2 linked regions of the Desulfosediminicola ganghwensis genome follow. Each later gene encodes a partner of the first gene's protein in a complex. Links are inferred from orthologs where the notes say so. Each region holds a gene or a part of one and is shown in the gene's direction. Other genes may lie near its edges.

The links.
Region 2: the proteins of dnaB (region 1) and dnaG are in contact, whole or in part, in a crystal structure (PDB 2R6A), measured with the Geobacillus stearothermophilus proteins. The link is inferred for Desulfosediminicola ganghwensis from one-to-one orthologs. Residues at the interface, in WP_033016901.1 of Geobacillus stearothermophilus: Ser13, Glu15, Ala16, Gln18, Glu91, Leu92, Asp94, Ala95, Val96, Pro97, Thr98, Ala99, Ala100, Asn101, Tyr104, Tyr105, Ile108; in WP_049624496.1 of Geobacillus stearothermophilus: Lys456, Leu457, Leu458, Pro459, Ala460, Asn463, Ala464, Leu467, Leu535, Leu536, Ile537, Ala538, Gln544, Glu545, Asp548, Tyr549, His552.

The regions. Positions count from the first base shown.
Region 1 is NZ_CP050699.1:3,372,736-3,379,847, reverse strand. Bases 1-2,883 are described here. They hold dnaB (replicative DNA helicase), read left to right. Parts: upstream 1-692; coding sequence 693-2,075; downstream 2,076-2,883. Other genes in these bases: leuS (leucine--tRNA ligase), read left to right, coding at 2,155-2,883; rplI (50S ribosomal protein L9), read left to right, coding at 50-505. In the rest of the region: more of leuS, read left to right, coding at 2,884-4,647; LPS assembly lipoprotein LptE, read left to right, coding at 4,761-5,294; tRNA dihydrouridine synthase DusB, read left to right, coding at 5,447-6,382; FCL45_RS14295 (leucyl aminopeptidase), read right to left, coding at 6,513-7,112. UniProt on the Escherichia coli protein: The main replicative DNA helicase, it participates in initiation and elongation during chromosome replication. Travels ahead of the DNA replisome, separating dsDNA into templates for DNA synthesis.
Region 2 is NZ_CP050699.1:5,575,854-5,584,331, reverse strand. The notes cover bases 5,536-8,478. They hold dnaG (DNA primase), read left to right. Parts: upstream 5,536-6,066; coding sequence 6,067-7,890; downstream 7,891-8,478. Other genes in these bases: FCL45_RS23950 (sigma-70 family RNA polymerase sigma factor), read left to right, coding at 8,138-8,478; FCL45_RS23960 (hypothetical protein), read right to left, coding at 5,536-5,775. Also shown: FCL45_RS23980 (DUF167 domain-containing protein), read left to right, coding at 1-104; FCL45_RS23975 (triose-phosphate isomerase), read left to right, coding at 73-825; FCL45_RS23970 (FAD-dependent oxidoreductase), read left to right, coding at 1,226-2,938; FCL45_RS23965 (ABC1 kinase family protein), read right to left, coding at 3,035-4,726; more of FCL45_RS23960, read right to left, coding at 5,041-5,535. UniProt on the Escherichia coli protein: RNA polymerase that catalyzes the synthesis of short RNA molecules used as primers for DNA polymerase during DNA replication.

The DNA.
Region 1 (7,112 bases):
CACAGCATAATCAGAACTGATTTTACATACACACTACAAGGAGTTAAAAATGGAACTCATCTTAAAGGAAACCATCAGCTCGATTGGTCAAGAGGGTGATGTCGTTACCGTCAAGCCCGGTTACGGCCGCAACTACCTCCTGCCCCAGGGCAAAGCGGTTCTCGCCACCAAAGAGAACCTCGAAGTTCTCGAGCAGAACAAGGCGGAAATAGCAGCACGTCTGGCTGAGGAGCGTAAGGTAGCAGAGGCTCTCGCCAAGAAGATTGCTGGTCGCGAGATCGTAATCGAGCAGCTTGCCGGTGAAGACGAGCGTCTCTTCGGTTCAGTAACCAATGCCGATATCTGCGCTAAACTTGCAGAAATGGGTGTTGTCATCGACAAGAAACAGATCGTACTTCCCGATCCGATCAAAACTCTTGGCGAAAACTCTGTCACGGTCAAGGTTGGCTTTCAGCTGGTAACCGAGGTTACCGTTAAGGTTGTGCGCGCATCCAGCGAAGCATAATCCTGCCGATACGCCGGGTGACTGCTCGAACAGTTTCAGCAGAACATACCGTGTACCGCCGGCCGCAATGCAATAGAGTGTCCGGCTGTGTACAGCTATGACGAAACACACCATACAGGCTTGGCCTGCATGGTGTGTTTTTCTTTTAAGCTGTTAAAATTTAACATCTTTTAATGGCCACATGACTATGAATGAATTCGCGCCTCCACCGCAACAATCCTCTATTTCGAAGAGAGTGCCGCCTCAGAATCTTGAGGCTGAGCAATCCGTTCTTGGATCGATCCTGCTCAAGGACAAATCCTTTGGTACCGTCCTCGAAATTCTCAAATCCGATGACTTTTATCGGGAAGCACACAGGATCATTTACGAGGCGATGATTGACCTTTTTGAGGCCAATGAGCCACAGGATCTGTTGACCATCAGCAACCTGCTCAATGACCGCAATCAGTTAGAACAGGTTGGAGGTGCCGCCTACCTGGCAACGCTTACCTCTATCGTTCCCGTCACAGCCAACATTGCCACCTACGCCAAAATCGTTCGCCAGAAATCCATCCTCAGGCGTTTGATTGAAGTCAACACCGATATTGCCTCCCGCTGCTATGAGGAGCAGGGAGAGATAGATCTTCTTGTTGACCAGGCGGAGCAGGCGATTTTTGAAATTGCCGGTTCCAAGAGCGGCCAGAAATTTACTCCTGTTAAGCAGATTGTTCCCGATGCCTTTGCCGCAATCGAACAACTTTTCAAGCGCAAGGAGCTTATTACCGGTGTTCCAACTGGCTACCCCACGCTCGACAAAATGACCGCCGGCCTTCAACCCTCCGACCTCATTATCCTGGCGGCCCGCCCTTCTATGGGTAAGACTTCTTTTGCAATGAATATTGCTCAGAGCGCTGCGATTGAAGAAAAAATTGGTGTTGCTGTATTCAGTCTCGAGATGTCCAAGGAACAGTTGGTAATGCGTTTGCTGAGTTCCGTAGGCCGAGTTGATTCCCAGAGAATGCGAACCGGTAAACTTCATGATGAAGATTGGCCAAAGCTCACACGTGCAGTGGGTATGCTCTCGGAAGCACCACTGTATATTGATGATCAACCAGCTATTTCGGTTCTTGAAATGCGTGCTAAAGTTCGCCGACTTGCTGCGCAATATGACATTGGCCTCATAGTCGTAGATTATCTTCAGCTGATGCGAGGCAGGGATTCCACAGAAAACCGAACCCAGGAAATCAGTGAGATTTCTCGATCTTTGAAAGCGCTCGCCAAAGAACATAACATTCCTGTCATTGCCCTTTCCCAGCTGAACAGATCTCTTGAGAGTCGTACCGATAAACGGCCGATGATGAGTGATCTGCGTGAGTCCGGTGCAATCGAACAGGACGCCGATATCATCACCTTTATTTATCGTGATGAAGTGTATAACAAGGCGGAAGACAACCCAAATCGCGGTATTGCCGAGATCATTATCGGTAAGCAGCGTAACGGTCCGACAGGAACAGTCAAGTTGCATTTCAATAATACTATTACCAGATTTGAAAACTTGATAAATGACGAGGAATCTGATTATCAGAGCTAATATAATCTGATGGCTGTCACTGATAATGACACGCAATACGGTAGCACCTTACATTCCATATCCCTATCGAGGAAGAATTATGATCAGTAGTCAGACTAAAAGCAATAGATATGACTTCAAAGCCATTGAGGAGAAATGGCAGCAGAGTTGGGCGGAATCAGAGAAGTACAAGGCTGAAGAGGACGACAGCAAGGAAAAATATTACGTACTTGAGATGTTCCCCTACCCTTCCGGCCGAATTCACATGGGCCATGTTCGCAATTACTCGATAGGTGATGTTGTCGCCAGATACAAGCGCATGAAAGGTTACAATGTGCTCCATCCGATGGGTTGGGATGCCTTCGGTTTACCTGCAGAAAACGCTGCCCAGAAAAACAACAGCCATCCTGCCGCCTGGACCTATTCGAACATCGATTACATGCGTAATCAGCTGCAGCAGCTCGGCCTCTCGTACGATTGGGGTCGCGAAATCGCAACCTGCAACGCCAAATACTACAAATGGGAGCAGATCCTTTTCATTGAGATGTACAAGAGAGGGATTATCTACCAGAAGACCACCACCGTCAACTGGTGTGACAACTGCCAGACCGTCCTCGCCAACGAGCAGGTAATTGACGGTCTCTGCTGGCGCTGCGACCAGGCGATTAAGCCTCGCAAGATGAATGGCTGGTTCTTCAAGATCACTGACTACGCAGAAGAACTCCTGGCTGACCTTGACCAACTGACCGGTTGGCCCGAAAAAGTTCTGACCATGCAACGAAACTGGATCGGCAAATCCACCGGTCTCGCCTGCGACTTCCAGGTTGATGGTATGGATGAGAAGATATCAATCTTCACCACCAGACCAGACACCATCTTCGGCGTTACCTTTATGTCGGTGGCGGCAGAACACCCGCTGGTAGATACACTTATTTCAGGCGCTGACAATGAACAGGAAATCCGTGATTTTATCGTTGAAATCCTGGAAGAAAAACAGCAGCAAACTCCAGAAGACGAGCAGGTCAAAAAAGGTATTTTCACCGGCAAGTACTGCATCAACCCGTACAACGGAGAGAAAGTCCCTGTATTTATAGCCAACTTCGTCCTGATCGAGTACGGCACGGGTGCGGTGATGGCTGTTCCTGCCCATGACGAGCGTGACTTTGAGTTTGCCCGTAAATATGATCTGCCCATCAAACCGGTCGTTATTCCTGAAGGTGAGACCCTCGATCCCGCAACCATGGAGAACGCTTCCACCGTTGGCGGTACTCTGGTGAATTCCGGTCAGTTCGATGGCGTCGAGTCTGAAGAGGCCAAGAAAAAAGTTATAGATTATGCTGTGCAAAACGGTTTCGGTTCGCCGCACATCACCTACCGTCTGCGTGACTGGGGTGTCTCCCGTCAACGTTACTGGGGTGCTCCGATCCCAATGATCCACTGTGACAGTTGCGGCATCGTGCCGGTCCCCGACGAGGAACTGCCGGTAATGCTGCCTGAAGATAAAGATGAAACCGGTGCAAGCTGCAGACCCCTGCACCAGCGTCCATCCTTCATCGAGACCAGCTGCCCCACTTGCGGGGCCAAGGCACGGCGCGAGACAGATACCATGGATACCTTCGTGGAATCTTCCTGGTACTTCGCTCGCTACACCTGCCCGGCTTTTACCGATGCCCCGCTCGACAAGGAGAAAGCGTCACACTGGCTGCCGGTAGATCAGTATATTGGCGGAGTTGAACACGCCATCCTGCACCTGCTCTACTCCCGTTTTTTCACCAAAGTGCTTAGAGACCTCGGTTACCTGAACGTAGACGAGCCGTTTACCAACCTGCTTACCCAGGGCATGGTAATTAAAGACGGCGCCAAAATGTCTAAATCAAAAGGTAATGTGGTCGACCCACATGACCTCATTCAGGAGTATGGTGCCGACACAGTTCGTCTCTTCAGCCTCTTCGCCGCTCCGCCAGAGAAAGATCTGGAATGGAACTCCCAGGGCGTTGAAGGCTGCTCACGTTTTTTGAACAGGGTCTACAGGTTCATCACTTCCCGCCCTGAACTCAAGGAACAGCCTGCACTTCCCGCGGAGTTAAGTGACACCGGGCGTACCCTGCATCGCAAAACCCATCAGACCATTAAAAGGGTGAGTGAGAATATTGAGAACAACTTCCACTTCAACACCGCGATTAGTGGTGGTATGGAATTGTTCAACACCATGACGAGTGTCACCGATCCCGAAAAAGATGCCCAGGCTGAAGCCGGTACTGTTTTTCAGGCAGTTGAATCATTGTTGATTCTACTCTCACCAATGGTTCCTCATTTTTGCGCCGAGATGTGGCAGGAAATTGGCCACACCTCACTGGTTGATGACCAACCCTGGCCATCATATGATGCAGAAGCAGCCAAAGAGGATATGCTGACCATCGTCGTCCAGGTGAAAGGAAAAGTGAGATCCCGCCTTCAGGTACCTGCGGATATTGATGATGAGGCAATCAAAGAACTCGCCCTGTCTGATGCCAATGTTCAGCGATTCATCGATGGTCAGCAGGTGAAAAAGACTATTGTGGTCAAGAAGAAGCTTGTGAATATTGTCGTTTAAGACTAAGATTTTGTGGATTGCAGGTACAAAATAAGCACTGCAATCCACTGATTAATCATCCTTCTTTTACTCGAACATTTAAATCCAATACAGGGAGAACTTCGTTGAAAACAATGAGCCGATACGTTCCTCTTCTGGCGTTTGTCGCGTTGTTTATTGTCGCATGCGGTTATCGTAACCCATATGTTTACAATGGTCCCCAAAAAGTAATCTATCTCAAGACCTGGGAAAATCGTACCAGTGAGCTCGGCCTTGACAACGATATTTACCAGGCGCTTGTTCGCTGGTTTCAAAAATCCGGTTCAATAAAAATCTCTAAGAATCAGGAAGGTGCAGACCTCATTCTTGCCGGTGAGATCGTCTCCATTGATCTGCCCACCCTTTCCTACGGTTCAGGCAACGACGCAACGGAGGTCAAGGTTCGTTTAAAGACCAGATATGTGATGAAAGATATCGGCTCGGAAACTATTGTCCTTGAGCAGCCCGGAGAGGTCTGGACTCAGGATTACCTGATTGGTGACTCAGCTGAAAGCAATCGTTCCAACCGAGAGAAAGCTCTGGATATCATCGTCGATGACCTGGCTCAGAAGATTTATCAAAGAGCGTTGGTGCAATTACCTAAACTGGAGATCGCACAGCAACAGTAGTTCATTGCTCTTCTTTTGTTTTAACAGAGGCCTGATGCCAGCCATTTTTTTAAACAGCATGGCGACATCAGGTTTTTTGTTTCTTATACTAACTCTATGTTAGTTCACTTCCTGCCTTGAGCAGGATACCTGAATTTTATACCGCTTTTACAATGCTCAGTATCGACCATCTGCATTTTTCCACCCCATTTGTGCTGGCCCCACTAGCCGGATACACCGATCTTCCTTTCCGCCTGCTCTGCAAAGAATTTGGCGCAGGTTATTGCGTTTCTGAAATGATCAGTTGCCATGGACTCGCCTTCAGGCAGGAAAAAACGATCTCCATGATGCAATCCGTTCAAGCCGAACAGCCTGTAGCCTTTCAGCTTTTTGGCGCTGAACCCGATGTTATGGGAGAGGCTGCCGGCATCATGAGTGAGTATAATCCCGACATGATAGATATCAATATGGGATGCCCAGTCAAGAAGGTAACCAAGCGCGGCGCCGGTGCAGCCCTTATGACCACGGTTGATACTGCCGAACAGATTATTCTGAAGGTCAGGGCCAACTGCAAGGTGCCAGTCACTGTTAAATTTCGATCCGGCCCCACCGCCAGCAACCAGAATGCTGTCGAATTTGCCAGAATGGCTGAAGGGTCCGGAGCTTCTGCACTGATCATCCATGGCAGAACCTGGGCCCAGGGTTTTACAGGCCTTGCTGACAGGACCATGATCACCAGGGTGAAGGCAGCTGTCTCTATCCCGGTCATTGGTAACGGTGATATCGAAACGTATCAGGACGGCATTGATATGATGGCCGAGACCGGCTGCGATGGTGTTATGGTCGGTCGGGGAGCACTCGGCAACCCCTGGGTGTTTTCTGAGAAGGGCCGACCAGTCAACGAACGTGCGATTCTAGAGGGAGCCCAAAGACACATGGAGCTTATGGAACAGTTCCTGCCGGTTGAACGAATGATCGGCTGCATTAAAAACCATCTTGGCAGATATTTTAAAGGTCTGCCTGGCAGTTCTAAAATGAGAAAAGCAATATACGACTGCCCAAGCTTCGAAAATCTGAAGGTTTTAATGGACACGTCTTTATCGAGATAGTTGAACCTCTTACTTCAAAAAGGGTAAGAAGTAAGAGGTTAAAAACACTTCTCAGCTCTCAAAATGAGACGTAGTATCACCAGATAGAAGATGCCCCAACTCTTTTTCAGGCGGGGCACGTAATCCTCTATTACTTCTTACAGATAAACTCAGTCAGAGTCCGAACTGCGATACCAGATGGCCCTTTGGGAATATAACTCTTTTCTGTAAAGTCCCATGCGGTTCCGGCTATATCCAGGTGAGCCCAGGGAGTGTCCCCTACGAAGTTTTTCAGATATGCAGCGGCGGTAATAGTTCCGGCATCACGCCCTCCGGTATTTTTAATATCGGCCACGTCAGACTCTATCTGCTTTTCATACTCCTTGGTCAGCGGCAGACGCCACAGTGGCTCGGAACAGGTCTGGCCAGCATCGATCAACCCATCAACCAGTTGATCATCATTTCCCAGAACACCGCTATGATGATGGCCGAGACCTATAATCACCGCACCGGTGAGAGTGGCCACATCAATTACGCAATCGGGCTCATACTTCTCTATGCCGTATGCAAGCGCGTCGCCCAGAATTATCCTTCCCTCGGCATCTGTGTTGACAATCTCAGCGGTTACATCGTTGTAATGGCGAATCACATCACCCGGCTTGAGTGCCGAGCTGCCACTCATATTGTCTGTTGCCGGGATAAGCGCTATCACATGCACATCCGGTTTGAGATCTGCTATGGCCTGCATGGT
Region 2 (8,478 bases), 2.2 Mb from region 1 along the record:
TTCAGTTGCGTTCTGGCCATACCTCCCGTCGTAAGACCATTGCAATCAGCGGTATAACTGAAGAGGAAATCCGTGGGTATATTGAATCGGTTCTTAAAAAATGAGACACCCAAACCAAAAGATATTCCGGAACATTCCGGTCATCGTCTGGTAATTGCCAACTGGAAGTGTTACAAGAACAGCGATGAGGCAAAAGCATGGCTCGATGAGTTTGCCGAAGGCTACAAGGCTTCCGAAAATGTTGATGTTATCGTAGCCCCCACTTTTTTATGTCTTGAAAATGTCCGAAAGCACCTGGACAGCCTGAAACTCGACAACTTTTATCTCTGTGCCCAGGATGTCTCGCCTTTCCCCAAGGGGAGTTATACAGGTGCTGTGGCAGCAGATATGCTCAAAGGGCTTGTTGATTTCGTTATAGTCGGTCACTCTGAGCGACGCAGATACTTTCATGAAAAATCCCTCGATGTAACCAACAAGGTCGCCGAGGCCGTTGATGCCGGGATCAGACCGATAGTTTGTGTCGATCAGCCCTATGCCATGTCCCAGCTTACCGCGCTCTCTGATATCGAAAACGAGAATATCATCATTGCCTACTCGCCGGTGGATGCTCTCAGCTTCAGGATTCCCGAATCTCCGGAGAAGGTTGCCGAATCTGTTGATTTCATCAGGGGAATATATCCGGATCGAGCTGTAATATATGGTGGCTCTCTCACAGCTGACTGTGTAGATGAGTATTTCCGCCTCGGTAATGTCTCCGGCCTGTTTATCGGTTCAGCCAGTCTCGATGCCAGCTCCTTTCTGAGGATCGTCTCCAAAGCTGCTTAATTCCCGCCCTCCTCCTTGCCCGATCCGGGTTGCTGCAACTGACCCTTGTATAAATCGTTATCTCAAGGTACGCAGCAACCCCATCTCTACGTCGCTTCAGACATACACTAATTTCTTCCCGCAATATAAGATACACTTTCACTTCGAAAAACCTGACATTGTGGTATCTGTACTCGGGATGTCTCACAATGCAGTATATAATTAATATTGTTATATTATTGGGTTTTTGAGAAAAGTTACATGTAAATAGAAAAGGAGTGAAAAAGTTCTTGGTTTTGTGCATATGTAGACTTAAGATGAGGCTGTTTCTGATTCAATTGGAATGGACCGGAAGGCCGGATAACAGGATTCGACCGACCAGTTTGCGGTAGTTGTGCAGGTTGACCTGAAAGGAGGTTGCATGTCAAAACGAATACTCGTTATCGGAGCAGTCGCATTAGGGCCCAAGGTTGCATGTCGTTTACGCCGGCTTGATCCAGAGGCCAGGATAACCGTTATTGAACGAGATAATTTATTCTCGTATGGAGGTTGTGGAATCCCATATTATGTGGGTGGAGATGTCAATGACCTTGAGGATCTCTATTCGACCACAGCCCACGCGGTACGCGATCAGGATTTTTTTACAGATTGCAAAGGAGTGCATATCCGTGCGGAGATGGAGGCTCTGTCAATCAACAGGAAAGAAAAAACAGTTACAGTCAGGGATCTCAGAAACGGTGAAGAAGGGGTGATGGAATACGATACCCTGGTGTTGGCAACCGGCGCCGAACCTTTTCGTATTCCCATTCCTGGCATAGATTCTCCTAAAGTCATGACGGTTACCAACCTGCACCATGCAGAGCAGGTGAAGAACAAGATGAAAAAGGGCGAAATCGGCAGCGCTGTGGTCATCGGTGCCGGTGCTATAGGTGTGGAGATGGTAGAAGCCTTCACTGATCTTTGGGGAGTTGAAACGACTCTCATTGAAGTTGCCGAAAAAGTATTGCCAATGGTCCTGGGCAAAAATATCGCCAGAATTGCCAAAAGGGAGCTTGAGGACAAAGGGGTTCGGGTCCGGTTAGGGACAACCGTGAGCAAGATAGAGACGGATGCCACGAGTGGTCAGCAGATTGTTTATGCCGGTGGGGAACAATATACCTGTGATCTGGTGATTCTTGCCACGGGTGCACGCCCAAATGCAAAGCTGGCAGCCAACGCCGGACTTTCAATTGGTCAAAGCGGCGGAGTAGTCGTCGACAAGCGGATGCGAACCAGTGATCCTGACATCTATGCGGGTGGCGACTGTGCAGAGTTGACCAATCATGTTAACGGTCAGAAGATGCCGATGCCTCTTGGGTCACTTGCCAATCGACAGGGGCGAATTATCGCCACCAATATAGCTGGTGGGATGGGGTATTTTCGCGGTACTGTCGGGACGTTTTGCATAAAGATCTTTGATTTTGGCGTGTGTACAGCAGGGCTTACAGCAGCCAAGGCGCGCGATGCCGGTTATGATCCTGTCTGTGCCACGGTCTCACAGGCCGATCATGCCCATTTCTACCCCAATTCCGAGCTCGTTTACATGACGCTTATAGCAGATAGTAACTCTAGAAAAATACTCGGTGTTCAGGCAGCTGGAAAGAACGGAGACGGAGTGAAGGCAAGAGTTGATGCTCTCGCGGTGTTGCTGGAGCACGGTATCACCGTTGACGATGTCTGCTGCCTTGAAACCGGCTATGCACCGCCATTTGCCTCGGCCATGGATGTTGTCAATAACGCAGGTAATGCTTTGGATAATATCCTTTGCGGCATGAACAGGCCTATTGATGTACCTGAGTTCCTGGATAGATTTGCCGACAACGGGACTACGGTTCTTGATATCCGGGGTGATCGTGAGTCGAGTGCGGGAAAAGAAAAATATGGCAGTCGCTGGTTACATATCCCTCAGTCGGAGCTGCGCAAAAGAGCCAGGGAAATTCCTGTCGACCAAGACATCTCCATTCTCTGCGATACGGGCCCAAGAGCTTATGAGGCACAGGTCTACCTCGATTCGCAGGGTATCTCAAATACCCGGATCATTCAGGGTGGATATGCCATGATTAGGGTCATTGAGCCGGATTTTGTGGCAGTTTAGCAACCAGCCCCTGCCGATGAATGGCTGCTGTGGTTTGATTTGATGGTATGGTGGCCGTATCGATAGGACTGGGATTTACAAAAAAATATTGGCGGGCTATTTCTTTTTTCTGGGTAACAGAAAGGAGGCAATAAAGCCCGCTGTATTCACTCCGGCCAGGATCAGGCCGATTACACCCAAGGTACCGAAAATACCATGTTTACTGGCAAGGCTGTCGGCGAGAATCAGAATCGAAGAACCAACGATCAGCGCGGCAATAATCATGGCCATGCCCATGATGCGGCTGGAGAGATCGATTTTATCGGCAAGATGTTCAAGTCGCTTCAGTTCGAGGTTGAGGGTGAAGCGGCTATGGCGAAAATAGCCGAGAAACCTCTGTAGATCGGAGGGCAGGCTCTCGAAGAGTTCGAGGTAGCCGCTCATGGTTCTTTGCAGCCGGCCGTAAAGGGCATTTAAGCCGTAACGGCTGATGACGATCTCCTGAATACGTGGCTCCACGTGGGAGATGACATCGAATTCAGGATCGAACTGCTCGGCAACGCCCTCAATGGTCGTCAGGGCTTTGGTGAGCAGAATGAGATCTCCGGGGCACTTGATCTTGTAGCGCTGGAGCATTTTGAAAAACTCGGAGAGCAGGGAAGCGATATCGAGATTTTTCAGTTCATTACTCTGGAAATGGGAAATAAGATGTTGCAGGTCGGTGCGAAAGTCCCTGCGGTCTGTAATTGCAGGGTCCGCCTCGGTAAGTTCGATGACTACCCTGCAGAGTTTATCGATATCAGCTTTTATTACCCCCGCGACAAGATCTATGAGCTGGTCGGTGGTATGTTTGTCGAGCTGGCCGGTCATGCCGCAATCGATAAAACAGATGGTGTTGTCATGTTTGAGGATGATATTGCCAGGGTGCGGGTCGGCATGGAAAAAACCGAACTGCAGGCATTGGGCGAAAACGGCATCCGTACCTCTGGAAACGAGAGTCCGCCGCTCCTGGGCAGAAAGGTCGCCTGGAGTCAGTGAGGAGACAATTCTCCCCTTTATTTCTTCAAGGGTCAATACGTTGCGGGTAGTGGTCTGCCAATAGACCCTGGGAAATGACACGGTGGGGTCGTCTGCAAAATATCTTCTCAACCGGTCGGTGGACTGCCCCTCATGGACCAGATTAATTTCCTTGAGCAACTCGCGGGAAAATTCCTTGGCAACTGCTGTAGGGCTGTATCCAAGATCGTAGAAATATTGCTCTGCCAGTTGTGCCAGGCCTTCCAGCAGAGAGGTATCCTCCTCAACCATTTTGCGGCTGCCCGGGCGCAGCACTTTGAGCACAACTTCGTCACCCTCGTTTGTTACCGCTTTGTGTACCTGGGCCAGGGAGGCCGCCGCCATAGGTACTTCATCGATTTTTTCAAAAAAAGTTTCGAGCCCTTGGGGGAACTCTTCTATAAGTACATTATGGATGTCTGAGTATGGGACGTTGGTGCAGCGATCCTGCAGTTTTTTCAACTCATCTGCCCATTCAGGGGGGATGAGGTCAGGCCTGGTGGAAAGGATCTGTCCAATCTTGATAAAGGTTGGTCCCAGCTCCTCAAGAACCAAACGAAAACGGACGGCACGGGGCTGGTCGGCAGCAGAGGGGCTGAGGCTGGTGTCAACGTCTTCTTTGACCAGGTCGAGTAACCGGTATATTCCGGTATCGAGAACTACCTGTTGAAAACCGAAACGGGACAGAACGCGTATGATTTCGGCGAGGCGCTTGGTATTGCGGATGGTGCGTTTTATATTGCCTATCTTCATAATGAGAAGGAGAAGTAAAAGATGTTGCGAGCAAATGAATTGGAAAAGAATGTTATTAAAGTACCACAGTTACCTTCACACGAAATTTGATTGTTCCGCCAGGGTTTTCTGCTTGGCAACATACAATGTTTTGTTACTGAAATTGCTGAGTATTGTTGCAAGTACCCAAAAGAGGTCCAGTGTAAAGGGCTGATTCTTATTAATTATAGCGACAGCAGGGGCCACTGAAAAGGCTGTCGTCCTTTTTGCCGGGTTGCATGGTCTCGCGCAAAGGAAAAGGTACAGCTGCCGGGATCAATTGTGAAATTGAGTGGCTATCCGACTTCCCGGGTAAGCATTCGCAGATTGAACGGCTTTTCGTAGGGAATGGCTTTGTCAATGAGCTTATCGAGCTTTTTTCGAATAGACTTCGGTGGCGGAAGCGGCGGGAAAGTGGGGAGTAATTCACCTGGAGGCAAGGGGGGGCGAAGCTTGATCTGGTCGGATAACTTCTGATAGTTTGATGGGGTTTGTTGATATTGCTGGCTGGAGGAATGTTCGTCGGAATAGAGATCGAGCCGACGGAGGAATTGCAGAATGGTGTCGATGTCGTTGTTTCTGTAAAAGTGCGCTATTTCCTCTTGAATTGTCTCATGCTCCTCCTGGAGATTCCGAAAGGTTTCAAGATAATCAGAGGCATATTCGTAGAGCTGACAATAGCTGTCGTAGAGCATGTTTTTGTACGCTCTTTTTTGGGTTAACCCTCTGTAGTTCAGGCCCTGGAATACGCGTTTTTTTATGGTAGGGGACTCGACGGTATACGGCTCGTAATATGGGGGCGTTTTGAGCCCGATCAAATGGATAAATTCAGTAATCAGCTCACGACGCTGAAGAAGGATATAGATGCGAACCAGGGAGGTACCCAGGTTGTTTTCAAGTTGCACGGCTGACTGTGTGACCATCTGCTTGTAATTGATGGTGTCGGTTTCGATTCGCTTGCGAAAGCCGAAATAGCGCTCCGCCATATCCTTTTTTACCTGGAAAGCCAGGACCTGTGTAATATCTTCCATATCGGTGCATTAACCAGATTATGTATTGCTGCCTGAGAAGTTGCAGTCATGAAAGGGCATGCGTAAACACACCTCCCGTGATATGTTTATGGGCTGGCAGTTGAGCAGTTAGTGCCCAGTCGCGCTTAACCTGTTGACCAGAGCATATTTACTCCGATTTCCTGACTTCGTTGCTTACTCAGCCTCATAGCGCTGATATGCTCCCCACAGGAAAAAAGAATCCTGGTACTCTATTGCAACGTTTGCAGTATGGCACGATGCGAGACGTAATTCCCCAAGTGAAAATAAAAAATGGCAATAAACGAATCACGAGAAGATATAGTAGCCCGGGTCAAAGAACGCGCTGATATTGTACAGATCATAGGCGAGGTTGTCGATCTGAAAAAAAGTGGTGCACGATACCTTGGGCTCTGCCCGTTTCATGGCGAGAAAACACCTTCGTTTTCGGTCCATTCCGGGCAACAGTTTTTTCACTGTTTTGGTTGTGGGGAGTCTGGTGATGTTTTCTCATTCATGATGAAGTATCACAACCTCGATTTTCCATCAGCTTTAAAGGAGCTTGCAGCCAAATACTCGATAGCTCTCCCTGAGCGGCCACGCTCAGCCGAGCAGGCAAAGCAGGACCAGTTTAAAAAGGAGATGTATGCGGTCAGTGAAAAGGCAGCAGCGCTCTACAGCCGCTATCTCGGTACTGACAAGGCTGCCGGCGCCAGAGCATACCTGACTGAAAGAGGTATCCCCAAAGACATTCTTACCCGCTTCGGCATAGGATATGCGCCATCGGTGGAGGGGGAAGGCTGGGACTATTTCACCGACAAGCTGACCGAAAGTGAAAAGAAGGCATCCCTTGAAGCCGGCCTTTCCGTGAAAAACGACAGAGGCGGGGTTTACGACAGATTCCGTGATCGTGTACTGTTTCCAATCTATGAGATCAGTGGTCAGGTGTGTGGTTTCGGCGGTCGTATCATCGGCGAAGGTCAACCGAAATACCTGAATTCCCCGGAGAGCCGAATTTATAACAAGAGCAAGCTTCTGCTTGGGCTCTATCAACAAAAAGATGCTATTCGCAAGAAGAACCAGGCAATAATTGTCGAGGGAAATTTCGATCTTATTTCCCTTGTCTGCAATGGGTGTGAAAACGTTGTTGCACCGCTGGGGACAGCACTTACCCGCGAGCAGCTTCGCTTACTGAAGCGGTTCTGTGACGAAATAGTACTGTTATTCGACGGTGATGAAGCAGGGGTGAAGGCTGCGGTGCGTTCTGTTCCCCATTTTCTGGCAGAACAGGTTTCCGGCAGGGTGGCACTTTTGCCTGAAGGACATGACCCGGATACCTTTGTGCGCGAAAGAGGGCTCGTGGCCGTTGAGGAGTTGGTCGCCGGGGCGGAGACTCTGCCTGAATTTGTTTTCGGTCAGCTGGTAAAGGAATATGGCCTTACCCTGGATGGTAAAAGTAAGATTGTTGAAGAATTGCGGCCTTTGGTAAAAGCTGCGGCTTCACCATTGCAGCGGACTGTTGTTATTACTCATTTTGCCGAGCAGCTTGGTATCTCAGCCGAACAGCTTGATTCCATGCTGGACCGTTCGGTACCACCTCCAGTGGAGGAAGCTCCGCCGCCACCACCGGAGCCACCGGTAATGCGGGCAGTAGAGCAGATTGAGCCGTTGTCGAAATCACAGAGGCGACTGGTGGAATTCATGGTTCTCAATCCCTCGTACCTCGGTCGCCTTGAAGATGGCGGATTGCGGGAGTGTATAGCCGGAAGTGTTGGGGAGGTGCTGTTTCTGCAGTTGCGATCGCTGATTGCCGAGCACGGCGAGATTGAACCGGAGGAACTGCTGTCAAAGCTGCCGGGGGGAGCCGAGCGGGAACTTGTGTCGGACCTGCTGCTTGAGGCTCCTGACGCAGGGGATGAACATGAGGCTGATTCGCTGATTGGTGCTGAAGCAGAGGAATTGCTCGAATGGATGCGTGTCTACAGGTTGCAACGTGCTTCCAGGCAATTGCTTGATCAAATCTCCGGGATGAAGACTGGTGGGGATTTTTCCTTACTTCAGGAGTTACTGCAAAAAAAACAGAATATAGACAGAGAACTCAAGGGGCCGGAATTATAAGCCAGCTCGGATATTTATTTTACTAACTGTGTTTCTGCTGTTTTTTTTGCGATGGAGAATTGAAGGAAATATTCTTGACATTTTGCTTCAATGGTGTGCATTGTTAGGATGCATGTTTGTGCTTAAAGGAATAGCGATGGTTTCGTTGAGCACTAGAGGAGAAAGTGGAAATTTCCATTAAGGGAAAAAGAAGAGATTTTCCATAGAAGCACTATCGGTAGGCTTCTGTGCTATCAGGGAGAATTTCATGAATCACGATGAACGCGCAAATGATAATGAGTACGAACAGGATGAGGATTCATATGAAAATGAAGATGATCCTGCGATGTATGATTTAACAGGGATCTTTGGTTCAGACGAAGATAGAAGAGGGAACGGTTTCCAAGATGACGTACCGGATGACATAGCAGCCGGTTCTGATAAAGAAAATCAGGTCGGAGTAGTGGCTGGTCGTCGTAAAGGAGCGAAGCGCAGGGCTGCGCGCTCACCCAAAGCTGGTAAAAATGGAAGTCATTCCATAGACCCGATGAATATCTATCTCCGTGAGATGGGAACGCTCACGCTCCTCAGTCATGATGAGGAGCTGAA